One region of the Leifsonia soli genome, then DNA from elsewhere that is predicted to be linked to it. Evidence: predicted binding sites of a transcription regulator. Region 1 holds the regulator's gene; the other holds the start of a gene.
The links. The regulator HrcA, encoded in region 1, represses chaperone genes, less so after heat shock. The targets are predictions, from matches to a motif close to TTNGCACTCGNNNNNNNCGAGTGCNAA.
Positions count from the first base shown of each region.

Region 1 (7,250 bases):
CTCGCCGAGTTCGGCAGGTCGATCTGGGTGATGTCGCCTGTGACCACCATCTTGGAGTTGAAGCCCAGACGGGTCAGGAACATCTTCATCTGCTCCGGCGTCGTGTTCTGCGCCTCGTCGAGAACGATGAACGAGTCGTTGAGGGTGCGGCCGCGCATGTACGCGAGCGGTGCGACCTCGATCGTCCCCGCCGCGAGCAGCTTCGGGACGAGCTCCGGGTCCATCATCTCGTTGAGCGCGTCGTAGAGCGGGCGCAGGTACGGGTCGATCTTGTCGGTGAGCGTGCCCGGCAGGTAGCCGAGGCGCTCCCCCGCCTCCACGGCCGGGCGCGTCAGGATGATCCGGTTGACCTCCTTGCGCTGCAGCGCCTGAACGGCCTTCGCCATGGCCAGGTACGTCTTCCCGGTGCCGGCGGGGCCGATGCCGAAGACGATCGTGTTGCGGTCGATCGCGTCGACGTACTGGCTCTGACCCAGCGTCTTCGGCCGGATGCTCTTGCCGCGGGCGGTCAGGATGGCCTGGCCGAGCACGTCGGACGGGCTGAGGTTGAGATCGGTTCCGATCATGCGCGCCGAGCTCGTCACCTCGGCCGGGGAGAGGTCCTGGCCGTTGCGCACCATCTGGAGCAACTCCTCCACGAGGCGGCGCGCCTCGGCCACCTGCCCGGCGTCGCCGCTCAGGGCGATCTCGTTGCCGCGCACGTGGACGCTGACGAGCGGGTACTGCCGTTCCAGCGTGGTGAGCAGGCGATCCTGCGGTCCGAGAAGGCGGACCATCTGCACGCCGTCGACGCTCAGGCGCACCTCGGCGCCGTCGCCCGGATTCGCTCCGGAGGCGGTGGATTCGCTAGAGGGCAAGGCTTCCTTCCTCGAGGCCCGGGCTGCCGGCCGGGGCGCTCAGTACGTGTGCGTGGACGTGGAACACGGTCTGACCCGCGCGCTCGCCCGTGTTGAAGATCAGGCGGAAGTCGCCGTCTCCGTGCTCGTCGGCGAGGCGCTTCGCCGTCGCGACCAGTTCGGCCAGCAGCTCGGGGTCGCCGGCCGCGAGCTCGACGACATCGCGGTACTGCTCCGTTTTGGGCACGACGAGGAGGTGCACGGGGGCTTTCGGCGCGATGTCGCGGAACGCGATCAGGCGCTCCGAGTCGTACACCACGTCGGCCGGGATCTCGCCCGCGATGATGCGGGAGAAGATCGAACGCTCCGTCTCTGCCATACCCCTATCCTATTCGCCCCCTCCGACGCCCCACCGAGCTCTCTCCACCCCCCCGTCGACTCTCCGCCCACCGTCGAGTCCGCGATCTTTGCACGCGAAGAGCGGTCTGAGCGTGCAAAGTTTGCGGACTCGACGGTGGGGGTCACCAGCGGCGGAGGGATGCGTTGAGCACCGCGAGGGCGGCGGGGCCCGCGGTGGAGGTGCGGAGCACCGTGGAGCCGAGGCGGACGAGCTCGGCGCCCGCGTCGCGGAACGCGGCCAGCTCCTGCGGCGCGATCCCGCCCTCGGGACCGACGACGAGGACGAGGTCGCGCCCGTCGGGTTCGACCCCCGTCAAGGGAGCTTCGGCGTCCGGCTCCAGGACGAGCACGCGTGCGCCCGCGGCCAGCGCGGCCACCTGCTTCGTGGTGGCGAGCTCGCCCACCTCGGGCGTCCAGGCGCGGATGGACTGCTTCGACGCCTCCCGCACGATCGCGGCCCAGCGCTCGCGGCCCTTCGCGACCTTGGGGCCCTCCCAGCGCGAGACCGAGCGGGATGCGGCCCACGGCACCACCGCATCCACACCGAGCTCCGTCGCGGCCTGGATCGCGAGCTCGTCCCTGTCGCCCTTGGCGAGCGCCTGCACCAGCGTGATCCCCGGCGTCGCGCGCTCGACCCGTGACACCGACTCGACGTCGATGGTCAGCTCGGTGTTCGTCGACACCAGCACTTCGCCCGAGGCCACGAGCCCCCGCCCGTTGCCGATCAGCACCGACTCGCCCGGGCGCGTGCGGTTGACCGTCGCCGCGTGCTTCGCCTCGGCACCGCTGAGCGACAGCCGGGCGCCGACCTCGACATCGTCGAGATCCTCGCGCAGGTACAGGGAGGCCATCGCCGGCTAGAGGTTCAGGAACCGGTCGCGCAGCTTCGCGAACAGCCCCTGCTGGAAGCGGGCCAGCGACGGCTCCGGTCCCTTGTGGACGGCCGCGAACTTCTTGATGAGGTCCTTCTCCTTGTGGTCGAGCTTCGTCGGGGTCACGACCTGGATGCCGACGCGCAGGTCGCCACGGCCCGTGCCGCGCAGGTGCGTGATCCCGCGGTCCTTGACCGTGACGATGTCGGCGGACTGCGTGCCGGGCTTGAGCTCGAGGCGGATGTCGCCGTCGAGGGCCTTCACGGTCGCCGTCGTGCCGAGGATCGCATCCGTCATCGACAGCTCCAGCGTGCAGAGCAGGTCGTCGCCGTCGCGGCTGAACACGTCGTGGTGCTTGACCTTGATCTCGAGGTAGAGGTCGCCGTTCGGGCCGCCGGCGGGGCCGGCCTCGCCGCTGCCGGGCATCTGCAGACGGAGGCCGGTATCGACGCCCGCGGGGATGTCCACGGGAACGGTGCGACGGGCGCGAACGCGGCCCTGGCCCTGGCAGGTGACGCAGGGGGTCGCGATGACGGTGCCGTACCCGCGGCAGGTGCCGCACGGGCTCGAGGTCATCACGTTGCCGAGCAGCGACCGGACCGAGCGCTGGATGCTGCCCGTGCCGTGGCAGATGTCGCACGTCACCGGCTGCGTGCCCGGCTGGCAGCACGAGCCGTTGCAGGTCTCGCAGACGACCGCGGTGTCGACCTCCAGGTCGCGGTGCGTGCCGAAGATGACCTCGTCGAGGTCCACCTCGACGCGCAGCAGGGCGTCCTGTCCGCGCTCCCGGCGCGAACGCGGACCGCGCGTGGCGCCGCCTCCCCCGCCGAAGAACGTCTCGAAGATGTCGCTGAACCCGGCGAAATCGCCAGCGCCTGCGCCGCCGCCGAAGCCGCCGGAGCCGCCCAGGTCGTACTGCTGCCGCTGCTGCGGGTCGCTGAGCACGTCGTAGGCGTGCGTCACGAGCTTGAAGCGCTCCTGCGCCTCGGCGCTGGGGTTCACGTCCGGATGGAGCTCGCGCGCCAGCCGGCGGTACGCCTTCTTGATCTCGTCGGGGCTGGCGTCGCGCTCGACGCCGAGGACTTCGTAGTGGTCGGCCACGTGGGGCTGTTCCTTCTTCTTTCGTCGCGTGTGGTGATCGCCGGATGCGGCGGCGGCCTACTGGTCGCCGAGCAGCCGGGAGAGGTAGCGGGCGACCGCGCGGACCGCGGCCATGTTGCCCGAGTAGTCCATGCGGAGAGGACCGAGGAGGCCGACGCGGGCCACATCCGATCCCGCCGCACTGTAACCGCTGGAGAGCACGGATGCTTCCGTCAGCCCGAAACCGGCGTTCTCGCGGCCGATGCTGACCGCGACGCCGTGCTGATCGGTGGCCATCTCGTCGAACAGCCGGAGCAGGACGACCTGCTCCTCGATCGCCTCGAGCACCGGGGTGATGGTGCCGGGGAAGTCGAGCTCGGTGCGCACCAGGTTCGCAGCGCCCGCCATCACCAGCTTCTCCTGCCGGTTGGCCGCGATCTGGTCGAGCAGGGCGCCGGCGACGGGCTCGACGAGAGCGCGCGTGCGCTCCGTGAGGGCATCCGGCAGGTCGCGCAGCCGGCTGGCCGCCTCCGACAGCGTCAGGCCGGCCGCAGCGCCGTTGATCGCCCCGCGGATCTCGGCCACATCCTCGTCGCTCAGGTCGGCCGGGAGCTCGATCACGCGCTGCTCGACGGCGCCGGAGTCGGTGATGAGCACGCTGAGCAGGCGGTGGGGCGCGAGCGCCACCAGTTCGATGTGACGGATGCGCGAGCGCGCCACCGACGGGTACTGCACGAGGGCGACCTGGTTGGTCAGCTGCGAGAGCAGCCGGACCGTGCGGGAGAGCACGTCGTCGAGGTCGACCGACTGGCCGAGGAACGTCTCGATGGCCGTGCGCTGCGCCGACGTGAGCGGGCGCATCTCCGCCAGGTGGTCGACGAAGAGGCGGTAGCCCTTGTCGGTGGGGACGCGTCCAGAGGACGTGTGCGGAGCCGCGATGAGCTCCTCCTCCTCGAGCAGCGCCATGTCGTTGCGGATGGTCGCGGCGGACACCCCGAAGGAGTGGCGCTCGACGATGCTCTTCGAGCCGACCGGCTCGCGCGACGCCACGTAGTCCTGGACGATGACGCGCAACACTTCGAGGCTGCGTTCCGAGACCATCTCCGCCTCCCGTCGACCGATTAGCACTCGCTGTTCTTGAGTGCCAATCCTACCGCGTCGAAACGCGGCGAGGATGATTGCTGCCTGTGACACGGCAGCAGTACCGTATGCACACCGGTTCGACGCACCGTCGCAGCCGATCACGAAAGGGTTCCGCCGAATGACCGACCCGAACCAGCCCACCGACCCCGCGGGTGGCGTGCCCCCGCAGCAGCCCGGCGGCGTTCCGCCCCAGCAGCCCTCCTCCAACATCCCGCCCCAGCAGCCGTACGCTCAGCCCGCCGGAGCGCAGCAGCCGTACGCCGCTGCCCCCGCCGCCCCGCTCGACGCCGCGCAGGACAAGCAGTGGGCAGCGTTCGCCCACCTCGGCGGCATCCTCTGGATCCTCCCGTCCCTGATCATCTGGCTCGTGTTCAAGGATCGCGGACGGCTCACCAACCAGGAGGCCAAGGAGGCCCTCAACTGGCAGATCACCTGGATCATCGCCTGGGTCGCCTCGCAGATCATCGGGATCATCATCGGCAGCTTCACCTACGGCATCGGCTACCTGCTCTTCGGGCTGCTCATCCCGTGGGCGCTGTACATCATCAACCTGGTGTTCTCGATCCTCGGTTTCGTCCGCGTGAACAGCGGCGGGACCTACCGCTACCCGGTGAACTTCCGCTTCATCAAGTGACGGACGGCCCCCAGCCGGGGCATCGGCGCGTTCAGGCCCTTTTCAGCCCCGCGCCGCGCGCCCTAGGCTGGGGGCCGACCACGTCCATCCCCCGTTCCTGAGGAGAACCGCGCCATGTCCGCGACACCCCCGCCGCCACCCCAGCAGCCTTACGGAGGCGGCGCGCAGCAGCTGAGCCCCGCCGACGAGAAGCTGTGGGCGACACTGGTCCAGATCGGCGGGATCCTGTTCAACTGGATCCCCGCGCTCATCGGCTACCTGGTGCTGAAGGACCGCGGACCGTTCGTCCGCGCCCACACCGCCACAGCACTCAACTTCCAGATCACCATCTTCATCGCCTACGTCGTCGGCGGCCTCCTGACGATCGTGGTCATCGGCATCTTCGTGATCATCGCGGCCTGGGTGCTCAACATCGTGTTCAGCATCATCGCCGCCGTGAAGGCCAACCAGGGCGAGTACTACACGTACCCGCTCGCCATCCGGTTCGTCAGCTAGAGCGGACCATCGGCGGTTCGCAACCGTCAGGCGGCCTCGTCCGCCAGCAGCCGGCGCACCACGGCGTCGGCCAGGAGCCGCCCCCGCAGGGTCAGCACGATCGACCCGCGGAGGGCGGCTCTTCCGTCGACGAGGCCGTCGGCGATCAAGCCGGGGACCTCGTGCCGCCCGGCGTCGCCCAGCTCAGCCGTGCGCAGTCCGTCGCGGATGCGCGAGAGCAGCAGCACCCGCTCGACCCGCCGGGTCTCCGCGTCGAGGGTCTCCCGCCCTGCGGCAGGCGACTCCCCTGCGAGCACGCGCTGCGCGTACGCGGCCGGGTGCTTCACGTTCCACCAGCGGACGCCGCCGACGTGGCTGTGCGCGCCCGGTCCGACACCCCACCAGTCGTGGCCGAGCCAGTACGCGAGGTTGTGCCGCGACCGGTGGGAGGCGTCGGTCGTCCAGTTGCTGACCTCGTACCAGTCATAGCCGGCGTCGGACAGGCGCTGGTCGGCCAGCTCGTACATGTCCGCTTCGAGGTCGTCGTCGGGCTCCGGCACCTGGCCCGACCGGATCTGCCGCGCCAGCTTCGTGCCCGGCTCGACGATCAGGGCGTACGCCGAGAGGTGGTCCGGCTCGCAGTCCAGCGCGGTGTCGAGGCTGCGGGACCAGTCGTCGAGCGACTCCCCCGGCGTCCCGTAGATCAGGTCGAGGCTCACCTGCAGGCCCGCCGCGCGCGCCCAGCCGACCACCAGCGGGATGCGCGCCGGGTCGTGCGTGCGCTCGAGCGTTTCGAGCACATGCGGCACGGCGGACTGCATCCCGAACGACACCCGGGTGAATCCGGCGTCGGCGAGGCGCTGCAGATCGTCCGCGTCGACCGAGTCGGGATTCGCCTCCGTCGTGACCTCGGCGCCGTCGGCGAGTCCCCAGGCGCCGCGCACCGCGCCGAGCATCGCCGCCAGATCGCCGGGCGGGAGCAGCGTGGGCGTGCCGCCGCCGAAGAACACGGTCGACACCCGGCGCTCCGGCACGCCACTCGCCCGCAGGGCCTCGGCGGCGAAGCCGACCTCCTGAACGGCGTGGCCGGCGTAGTCCGACTGCGAGACGCCGCGCAGCTCGGTCGCCGTGTAGGTGTTGAAGTCGCAGTACCCGCAGCGCACCCGGCAGAAGGGCACGTGCACGTACACGCCGAAGTCGCGTTCGCTGGCGCCGTCGGCCGCGGTCGCGGGCAGCAGGCCGTCGGCGGGCGCGGGGTCGCCGACGGGGAGGATGCTCGGCATCAGGCGGACCGCACGGGGTGGAGCGCGCGCAGGTACTTCGCCGTGTAGCGGCGCTGCACCATGGCCAGCACCGGCGAGACGGCGCGGTAGAAGGCGTTCGACGGCCGCGACAGCGCACGGAGCACGAACCAGACCGTCCCGTCGTCGCGCTGCTCGACCAGGAACATCTCCTCGCCGCTCTCGGGGTGCCCGTGCAGCGTCCCGTAGGCGAACCCGCGCCGGTGGGGCTCGTCGACGACGTAGACGACGCGGACCGGTGCGGACACCCGGAACGGGCCGAAGGGGATCTTGAGAACGGCGGTCATCCCGTTGCGCACGAAGGGGGTCCCGTCGTCGGAGAACACGTCCTCCTCCGTCCGGTTCTCACGCATGCGGACCGGGGTGCCGTCCGGGCCGAACTCGACGCCCTCGTACTGGACGCCGGTGCCCTCGTGCACATCCGTCACCTGGATGCCGCTGCCCTTCTGGACGCCCCACGCCATGAGAGCGGTCGCGGCGGTCTCGAACCGCTCGTCCCCGCTACCGAGCC
Region 1 is NZ_JACCBJ010000001.1:995,839-1,003,088, reverse strand. Features, by position in the region: gene BJ963_RS04855 (PhoH family protein) at 1-857, opposite strand, end outside; gene BJ963_RS04850 (histidine triad nucleotide-binding protein) at 847-1,215, opposite strand; gene BJ963_RS04845 (16S rRNA (uracil(1498)-N(3))-methyltransferase) at 1,358-2,086, opposite strand; gene dnaJ (molecular chaperone DnaJ) at 2,093-3,208, opposite strand; gene hrcA (heat-inducible transcriptional repressor HrcA) at 3,266-4,288, opposite strand; gene BJ963_RS04830 (DUF4870 domain-containing protein) at 4,449-4,964, shown strand; gene BJ963_RS04825 (DUF4870 domain-containing protein) at 5,079-5,459, shown strand; gene hemW (radical SAM family heme chaperone HemW) at 5,486-6,721, opposite strand; gene BJ963_RS04815 (DUF1990 domain-containing protein) at 6,721-7,250, opposite strand, start outside.

Region 2 (7,250 bases), 830 kb from region 1:
TCCGCAGCCAGAACGCGATGAACTCGCGGGAGTCGACGTCGCCCCGGAACACGACGCGGGCGCCGGCGGTGAGCGGGCCGTACCCCGAATACTCCATGCCCAGATCGTATTGGTCGGAGTAGAAGTACGGGATGTCGTCGTACGACGCGCGCTCGCCCAGGATGGCATGCGCCGCGACCTTCCCGCTCGCGATCGCGTTCGCCCAGTGCTCGCTGCGGAGGTGCCGGCCGATCGCCGGGAGGAACGGGTTGGCCACGTCGCCGACGGCGTACACGTCGTCGATGCTGGTCCGCATCCCCTTGTCGGTGAGCACGCCCTCCGCCACGGCCGCGCCGGAGCGCTCGGCCACCAGGCTGTTCGGCGACGCGCCGACACCGGCGACCACCACGTCGGCCGGGATGCGCTCCCCGGTCGCCAGCACGACGTGCTGCTCCTCGCCGCCGTCGACGCCGACGACCTTCGCGCCGTTGCGGAACGCGACGCCGTTGTCCCGGTGCAGCCGCTCGAAGACGCCGCCGAGCTCCCGACCGATGGCCCCGCTGAGCGGGACCGCCGAGTGGCCGATCACGGTCACGTCGTTGCCGTACCCGCGCGCGGCCGCCGCGACCTCCATGCCGATCCAGCCGGACCCGACGATGACGACGCGCCGGCCGCCGACCTCGAGCGCGGCGCGCAGCCAGGCGGCGTCCTCGCGGGTGCGGAGCGGGAACACCGCGCCGTGCCCGCTGCCCGGCACCCCGAGCGGGCGGGCGCGCGCCCCGGTCGCGAGTATGAGGCTGTCGTAGGTGATCCGGCCGCCGTCGGAGACGAACAGCTCGTGCGCGTCCGCCTCGAACGAGCCCGCCTCGACGTTCGGAATGAACTCGACCGCGTTGTCGGCGTACCAGCCGGCGGGGTGCACGTCGGCATCCTCGATCCCGCCATCGCCCTTCAGGTACTCCTTCGATAGCGGCGGGCGGATGTACGGGTGGTGCTCCTCGGCACCGAGAAGCAGGATGCGACCGCCGAAGCCGCGCTCGCGCAGCTCGGTGGCGACGGTCGCGCCGGCCAAGCCGGCCCCGGCGATCACGACGGTGGGTTCAGACATGATCTCAGCATCCACCGTTCACACGGCCCGCGCCAGCGCCGTGCACTCAGGGCGCACCGACGGCTCACAGCTAAGACCCAGCCGACGCGCAGATACTGTCTCCATGAACGCAGGACCCCGCATTCTCATCGTCGACGACGAGCCGAACATCCGCGACCTCCTCACCACCAGTCTCCGTTTCGCCGGGTTCGCCGTCCGCGCGGTCGGGAACGGCGCGCAGGCGATCTCCGCGGTCCTCGAAGAGGAGCCCGACCTCATCATCCTCGACGTCATGCTGCCCGACATGAACGGCTTCGGCGTGACCAAGCGCCTCCGCGGCGCGGGCTACACCGCGCCCATCCTGTTCCTCACGGCGAAGGACGACACCGAGGACAAGATCACCGGCCTCACGGTCGGCGGCGACGACTACGTCACCAAGCCGTTCAGCCTCGACGAGATCGTCGCCCGCATCAAGGCCATCCTGCGCCGCACGATGCAGGCCGACGAGGACGCGGTCATCCGCGCGGGCGAGCTGACGATGGACCAGGACACGCACGAGGTCTTCGTGGGCGACACCCCGATCGAGCTCAGCCCGACCGAGTTCAAGCTCCTGCGCTACCTGATGCTGAACCCCAACCGCGTGCTGTCGAAGGCGCAGATCCTCGACCACGTCTGGGAGTACGACTTCAACGGCGACGCCGGCATCGTCGAGTCCTACATCTCCTACCTGCGCCGCAAGGTGGATGCGCACTCCAGCGAGCCGCTCATCCAGACCAAGCGCGGGTTCGGCTACATGCTGAAGGCCGCGAAAGCCTGAGGTGCACACCGGGCGCACACATGCCCGGCACAGCATCCCCCGCTTAGACTGACGGCCTGATGCACTCACGTCTGCTCGACCGCTGGAACGCGATCTCCCTGCGCACGAAGATCACGGGCGTGACCGTGCTCATGCTGACGCTCGGGCTGCTCGTCACCGGCATCGGCACGATGTCGATGCTGAAGCCGGTGCTTCTCGACCAGCTGGATGCGCAGCTCTCGGCCGCGTCGGGTGCGTCGTACCTGAACACCTACCTCGGCACGGCGTCGTCGGACGACGACCAGATCGCGACCGACTCGAGCCCGTCAGACTACTTCGCCGCGCTGTACGACTCCAGCGGCAAGCTGGTGAAGCGCAACTGGTCGAACATCCCGTACGCGCACCGTCCGGCGATCCCCACGACCCTGACCCTCCCCGAGGCGAAGGGCATGAACGGCGGATTCACGCTGCTGAGCAACGACGGCCGCACCACGTACCGTGCCCTCGCGACGACGCAGACGTTCGCGGGCAGCGGTGAGCTCGCCACCGCGATCGTGGCGACGACGACATCGCAGATCGACACCGTGATGGCGAGCTTCCTGGCGATCTTCCTCGGCTTCGGCGTGATCGTGATCGTGGTGGGCGCCGGGCTGACCCGGATGCTCGTCACCACGACGTTCTCGCCGCTCCGCGAAGTGGAGCAGACGGCCGCGGCCATCGCCGACGGAGACTTCAGCCAGCGGCTCGGCGGCGCCACCCCGAACACGGAGGTGGGGCGGCTCAACCGCTCGCTCAACACCATGCTGAACCGCATCGACCGGGCCTTCAGCGACCGCGCGCGCACGATCGACCAGATGCGCCGCTTCGTGGGCGACGCCTCGCACGAGCTGCGCACTCCGCTGGTCTCGGTGCGCGGCTACGCCGAGCTGTACCGGATGGGCGCGCTGCAGACTCCCGAAGACGTGGCTCAGGCGATGGATCGCATCGAGAAGGAGGCGATCCGCATGGGCATCCTCGTGGAGGACCTCCTCGAGCTCGCCCGGCTCGATGAAACCAAGCCGCTCGACCTGCACCGCGTCGACCTCGTGAAGATCGCGCAGGACGCGGCGATGGACGCGATGGCCGGCTCCCCGGGCCGTGTGGTGACCGTCGTGCCACCGGAGCCGCGTGCACCGGAGGACGACGACAGCACGGAGCCCGGGCTGGACACCGTCCCGATGACGATCCCCGACACGGACGCGCGGCCGAGCAACGCCACCGGACCGATCGCGTTCGCAGGCTCGGCGCTGGCGCGCCTGCGCCGCGGCCGCACCCGCCGTGCGACGACAGGACCGCTGCCGATCTCGACCGGCGAGAAGGTGGTGCTGACGCAGCCGGCCCCCTCGGAGCCCGCGATCGTCATGGCGGAGGAGAACAAGCTCCGCCAGGTCATCACCAACCTGATGGGCAACGCGCTGCGCTACACGCCGGAGGGCAGCCCGATCGAGATCGCGGTGCAGATCGACCACCGCACCGAGCGCGGCATCATCGAGGTCCGCGACCACGGCGAGGGCATCCCTCCGCAGATCCGCGAGAAGATCTTCCAGCGCTTCTGGCGCGCCGACACGTCGCGCGCCCGCGAGACCGGGGGCAGCGGACTGGGGCTCGCGATCGTCTCGTCCATCGTGGCCGCGCACAATGGGACGGTCGACGTCGTCGACACCGAGGGAGGCGGCGCGACCTTCCGCGTCTCGCTGCCGCTCGCCGGCTCCCCCGCCTCCCCCAAGCCCGTCGCGCCCTAACGGCCCGCCCCGCCCGCCGAGGTGCGACATCCTGTCGCCGCTCGACCCGGATTCCGGCATCGAGTCACGACTCGATGGCCCTCCGCGATGTCGCGAAGGGACGCACGCGAAGAGGGCGCCTCCCCGAACGGGGAAGCGCCCTCTCTGCGTGATGCGGGACTTAGAAGTCCATGCCTGCGCCCGGGTCGCCGACCGGAGCCGGGTTCTTCTCGGGCTTGTCGGCGACGACGGCCTCGGTGGTGAGGAACAGGCCCGCGATCGACGCGGCGTTCTGCAGCGCCGAGCGGGTGACCTTCACCGGGTCGTTGATGCCGGAGGCCAGCATGTCGACGTACTCGCCGGTCGCGGCGTTGAGGCCGTGGCCGACCGGGAGGTTGCGGACCTTCTCGACGACGACGCCGGCCTCGAGGCCCGCGTTGATCGCGATCTGCTTCAGCGGAGCCTCGATGGCGACCTTGACGATGTTGGCGCCGGTCGCCTCGTCACCAGTGAGCTGCAGCTTCTCGAAGGCGGTCTTGCCGGCCTGGATGAGGGCCACGCCACCACCGGCGACGATGCCCTCCTCGACGGCGGCCTTCGCGTTGCGGACGGCGTCCTCGATGCGGTGCTTGCGCTCCTTGAGCTCGACCTCGGTGGCCGCGCCCGCCTTGATGACGGCGACGCCGCCCGCGAGCTTGGCGAGGCGCTCCTGCAGCTTCTCGCGGTCGTAGTCCGAGTCGGTCGACTCGATCTCGTTGCGGATCTGCTGCACGCGGCCGGCGATGGCCTCCGGGTCGCCGGAGCCCTCGACGATCGTGGTCTCGTCCTTGGTGATGACGACCTTGCGAGCCTGGCCGAGCAGGTCGAGGGTGACGTTCTCGAGCTTGAGACCGACCTCCTCGGAGATGACCTGGCCGCCGGTCAGGATCGCGATGTCCTGCAGCATGGCCTTGCGGCGGTCGCCGAAGCCCGGAGCCTTGACGGCGACGGACTTGAAGATGCCGCGGATCTTGTTCACGATCAGGGTCGCGAGGGCCTCGCCGTCGACGTCCTCAGCGATGATGAGGAGCGGCTTGCCGGCCTGGATCACCTTGTCGACGATCGGCAGGAGGTCCTTGATGTTGCTGATCTTCTGGTTGGCGATGAGGATGTACGGGTCCTCGAACACCGCCTCCTGGCGGTCCTGGTCGGTCACGAAGTACTGCGACAGGAAGCCCTTGTCGAAGCGCATGCCCTCGGTGAGCTCGAGCTCGGTGCCGAAGGTGTTCGACTCCTCGACGGTGACGACGCCCTCCTTGCCGACCTTGTCGATCGCCTCGGCGATGATCTCGCCGATGGTGGTGTCGCCGGCGGAGATGGACGCGGTGGCCGCGATCTCCTCCTTGGTCTCGACCTCCTTGGCGGAGGCGATGAGCTCCTCGGTGACCGCCGCGACGGCCTTCTCGATGCCGCGCTTCAGGGTGATCGGGTCGGCGCCGGCCGCGACGTTCCGCAGGCCCTCCTTGACCAGGGCCTGAGCGAGGACGGTCGCGGTGGTGGTGCCGTCACCGGCGACGTCGTCGGTCTTCTTGGCGACCTCCTTGACGAGCTCCGCGCCGATCTTCTCGTACGGATCGTCGAGCTCGATCTCCTTTGCGATGGAGACGCCGTCGTTGGTGATCGTCGGTGCGCCCCACTTCTTCTCGAGGACGACGTTACGACCGCGCGGGCCCAGGGTCACCTTGACCGTGTCGGCCAGGGTGTTGAGGCCGCGCTCGAGGCCGCGGCGGGCGTCCTCGTTGAAAGCAATGATCTTTGCCATGTGTTTCTCGTCCCTCCCGGACGTGTGCGAAAGATTCCGTCTATTAGCACTCGATCAGATGGAGTGCTAAAGCGATTCTGGCACTCGCCGCTGTCGAGTGCAAGGTCACTCCGCGACCGGCGAACACCGGGAGCAACGGCGAAGCGCCGCCCCCGATGGGGACGGCGCTCCGCAGATTCGTTGGTTCGCTGTGCTCAGGCCAGTCGCACCGACTCGGCCTGCGGGCCCTTCTGCCCGGTGCCGACCTCGAAGACGACCTGCTGGCCCTCTTCGAGGACCTTGTATCCGTTCATGTCAATCGCGGAGTAATGAACGAAAACGTCCTGTCCCCCTCCATCGACGGTGATGAAGCCGTAGCCCTTCTCAGCGTTGAACCACTTCACGGTCCCGTTCGCCATGCATTACTCCCATTGCTGTGTCGCTCGCGCGATCCGTCGCCGCACGTTGACTCCCGATCCTAATGCTTTCAATAGGCGGCGACGCCAGAGATTTCGTGAATCGACTACGAAATGAAGCGAAAGTTAAACACGCGCGAAACAAAGGGATCCGGGGCTGGTCGGAGCGCGGATCAGCCCCGGTAGTTCGCGCCGATCACGACCGTGATGTCCGCGCCGGTGTCGTCGAACGCGTTGCTCTGCTGGATGGTCGCTCCCGGCAGCGACTGCACCACGCCCAGAGCGGCGGCCTGGTTGGCCGGGTTGCCGTAGTAGACGATCGTGGATGCCAGGTCGTTGCGGTCGGCGTTCGCCAGGGCGGCGACCTTCCAGCCCGCGGCCTTCAGCTTGTCGCCGACGGTCTGCGCCAGACCTTCCGTGGCCGTGCCGTTGAGCACGTTGACCTGCAGCGACGGGTTGACGGTCGGGACGATCGTCGGCGTCGGCGTGGGCGTCGGCGTCTGCGACCGGGACGTCGAGGCCGGCGATCCGTGGAAAGAGAGGTTGCCGTTGATGACCGAGAGCCCGAAGATGCCGGCGCCGACCAGCACGATCGTGGCGAGCGCCGCCCATCCGACCGCGATCCAGCCGCGACCCCGCGGGCGCGGTGCCCGGTGGGCGCCGACGCGCTTCAGGTCGTCGGGGATCTCGTCGAACCTGTCGCGGGGATACTTCTCAGCCATCGGGGGATGCGGTCCTCGGGGTCAGTCGCCGGACGGGAGGGTCCGTGCGTGTCGGGCGGCCAGCCTCGCCTCGCGCAGCCGCAGCAGCCTCTTGACGAGCATGGGGTCGTGGCGGAGGGCGGCCGGACGGTCGATCAGCGCACCGAGCAACTGATAGTACCGAGCCGCCGAGAGACCGAACTCCTCGCGGATGGCCTGCTCCTTGGCTCCGGCATGACGCCACCACTGGCGTTCGAACGCGAGGATCGCGGCATCCCGATCGCTCAGCTGATCCGTGTCCGAGGGCGTGCGGTCGGTGGCAGGCCGTCCGTCGGCAGACCGGGTCACGCGCACCGCCTTCCCTCGTCACGGACGCCGGGCGGTGCCGGTCGTGCCGGTCGCGCCCCGCGCTCGCGCATCATCCTAGGACGCCGGCCCTGTGTGTTCCTTGTTTCCGCCCGGCACGTCGCGGGACGAAACGGGAACAGCCGCCGGGGCGACGCCGTTTAGTCTGGTGACGACGAAAGGGACAGGCATGGCACAGAACGAGACGGCCACGAACGGGCACACCGACGGATACACGGTCTCCAAGAGCGAGAACGAGTGGCGTGAGGAACTCAGTCCCGAGCAGTACGCGGTGCTCCGCGAGGCCGGGACCGAACGCCCGTGGACCGGCGAGCTGCTCGACGAGAGCCGCGCGGGCCTGTACACCTGTGCCGCGTGCGGTGCCG
Region 2 is NZ_JACCBJ010000001.1:1,822,753-1,830,002, forward strand. Features, by position in the region: gene BJ963_RS08810 (NAD(P)/FAD-dependent oxidoreductase) at 1-1,087, opposite strand, end outside; gene BJ963_RS08815 (response regulator transcription factor) at 1,191-1,883, shown strand; gene BJ963_RS08820 (sensor histidine kinase) at 1,943-3,643, shown strand; gene groL (chaperonin GroEL) at 3,804-5,423, opposite strand; gene BJ963_RS08830 (cold-shock protein) at 5,618-5,821, opposite strand; gene BJ963_RS08835 (LytR C-terminal domain-containing protein) at 5,992-6,540, opposite strand; gene BJ963_RS08840 (DUF3263 domain-containing protein) at 6,562-6,873, opposite strand; gene msrB (peptide-methionine (R)-S-oxide reductase MsrB) at 7,055-7,250, shown strand, end outside.
Region 2: the regulator HrcA is predicted to act here: its motif matches at 5,467-5,493, upstream of groL (chaperonin GroEL).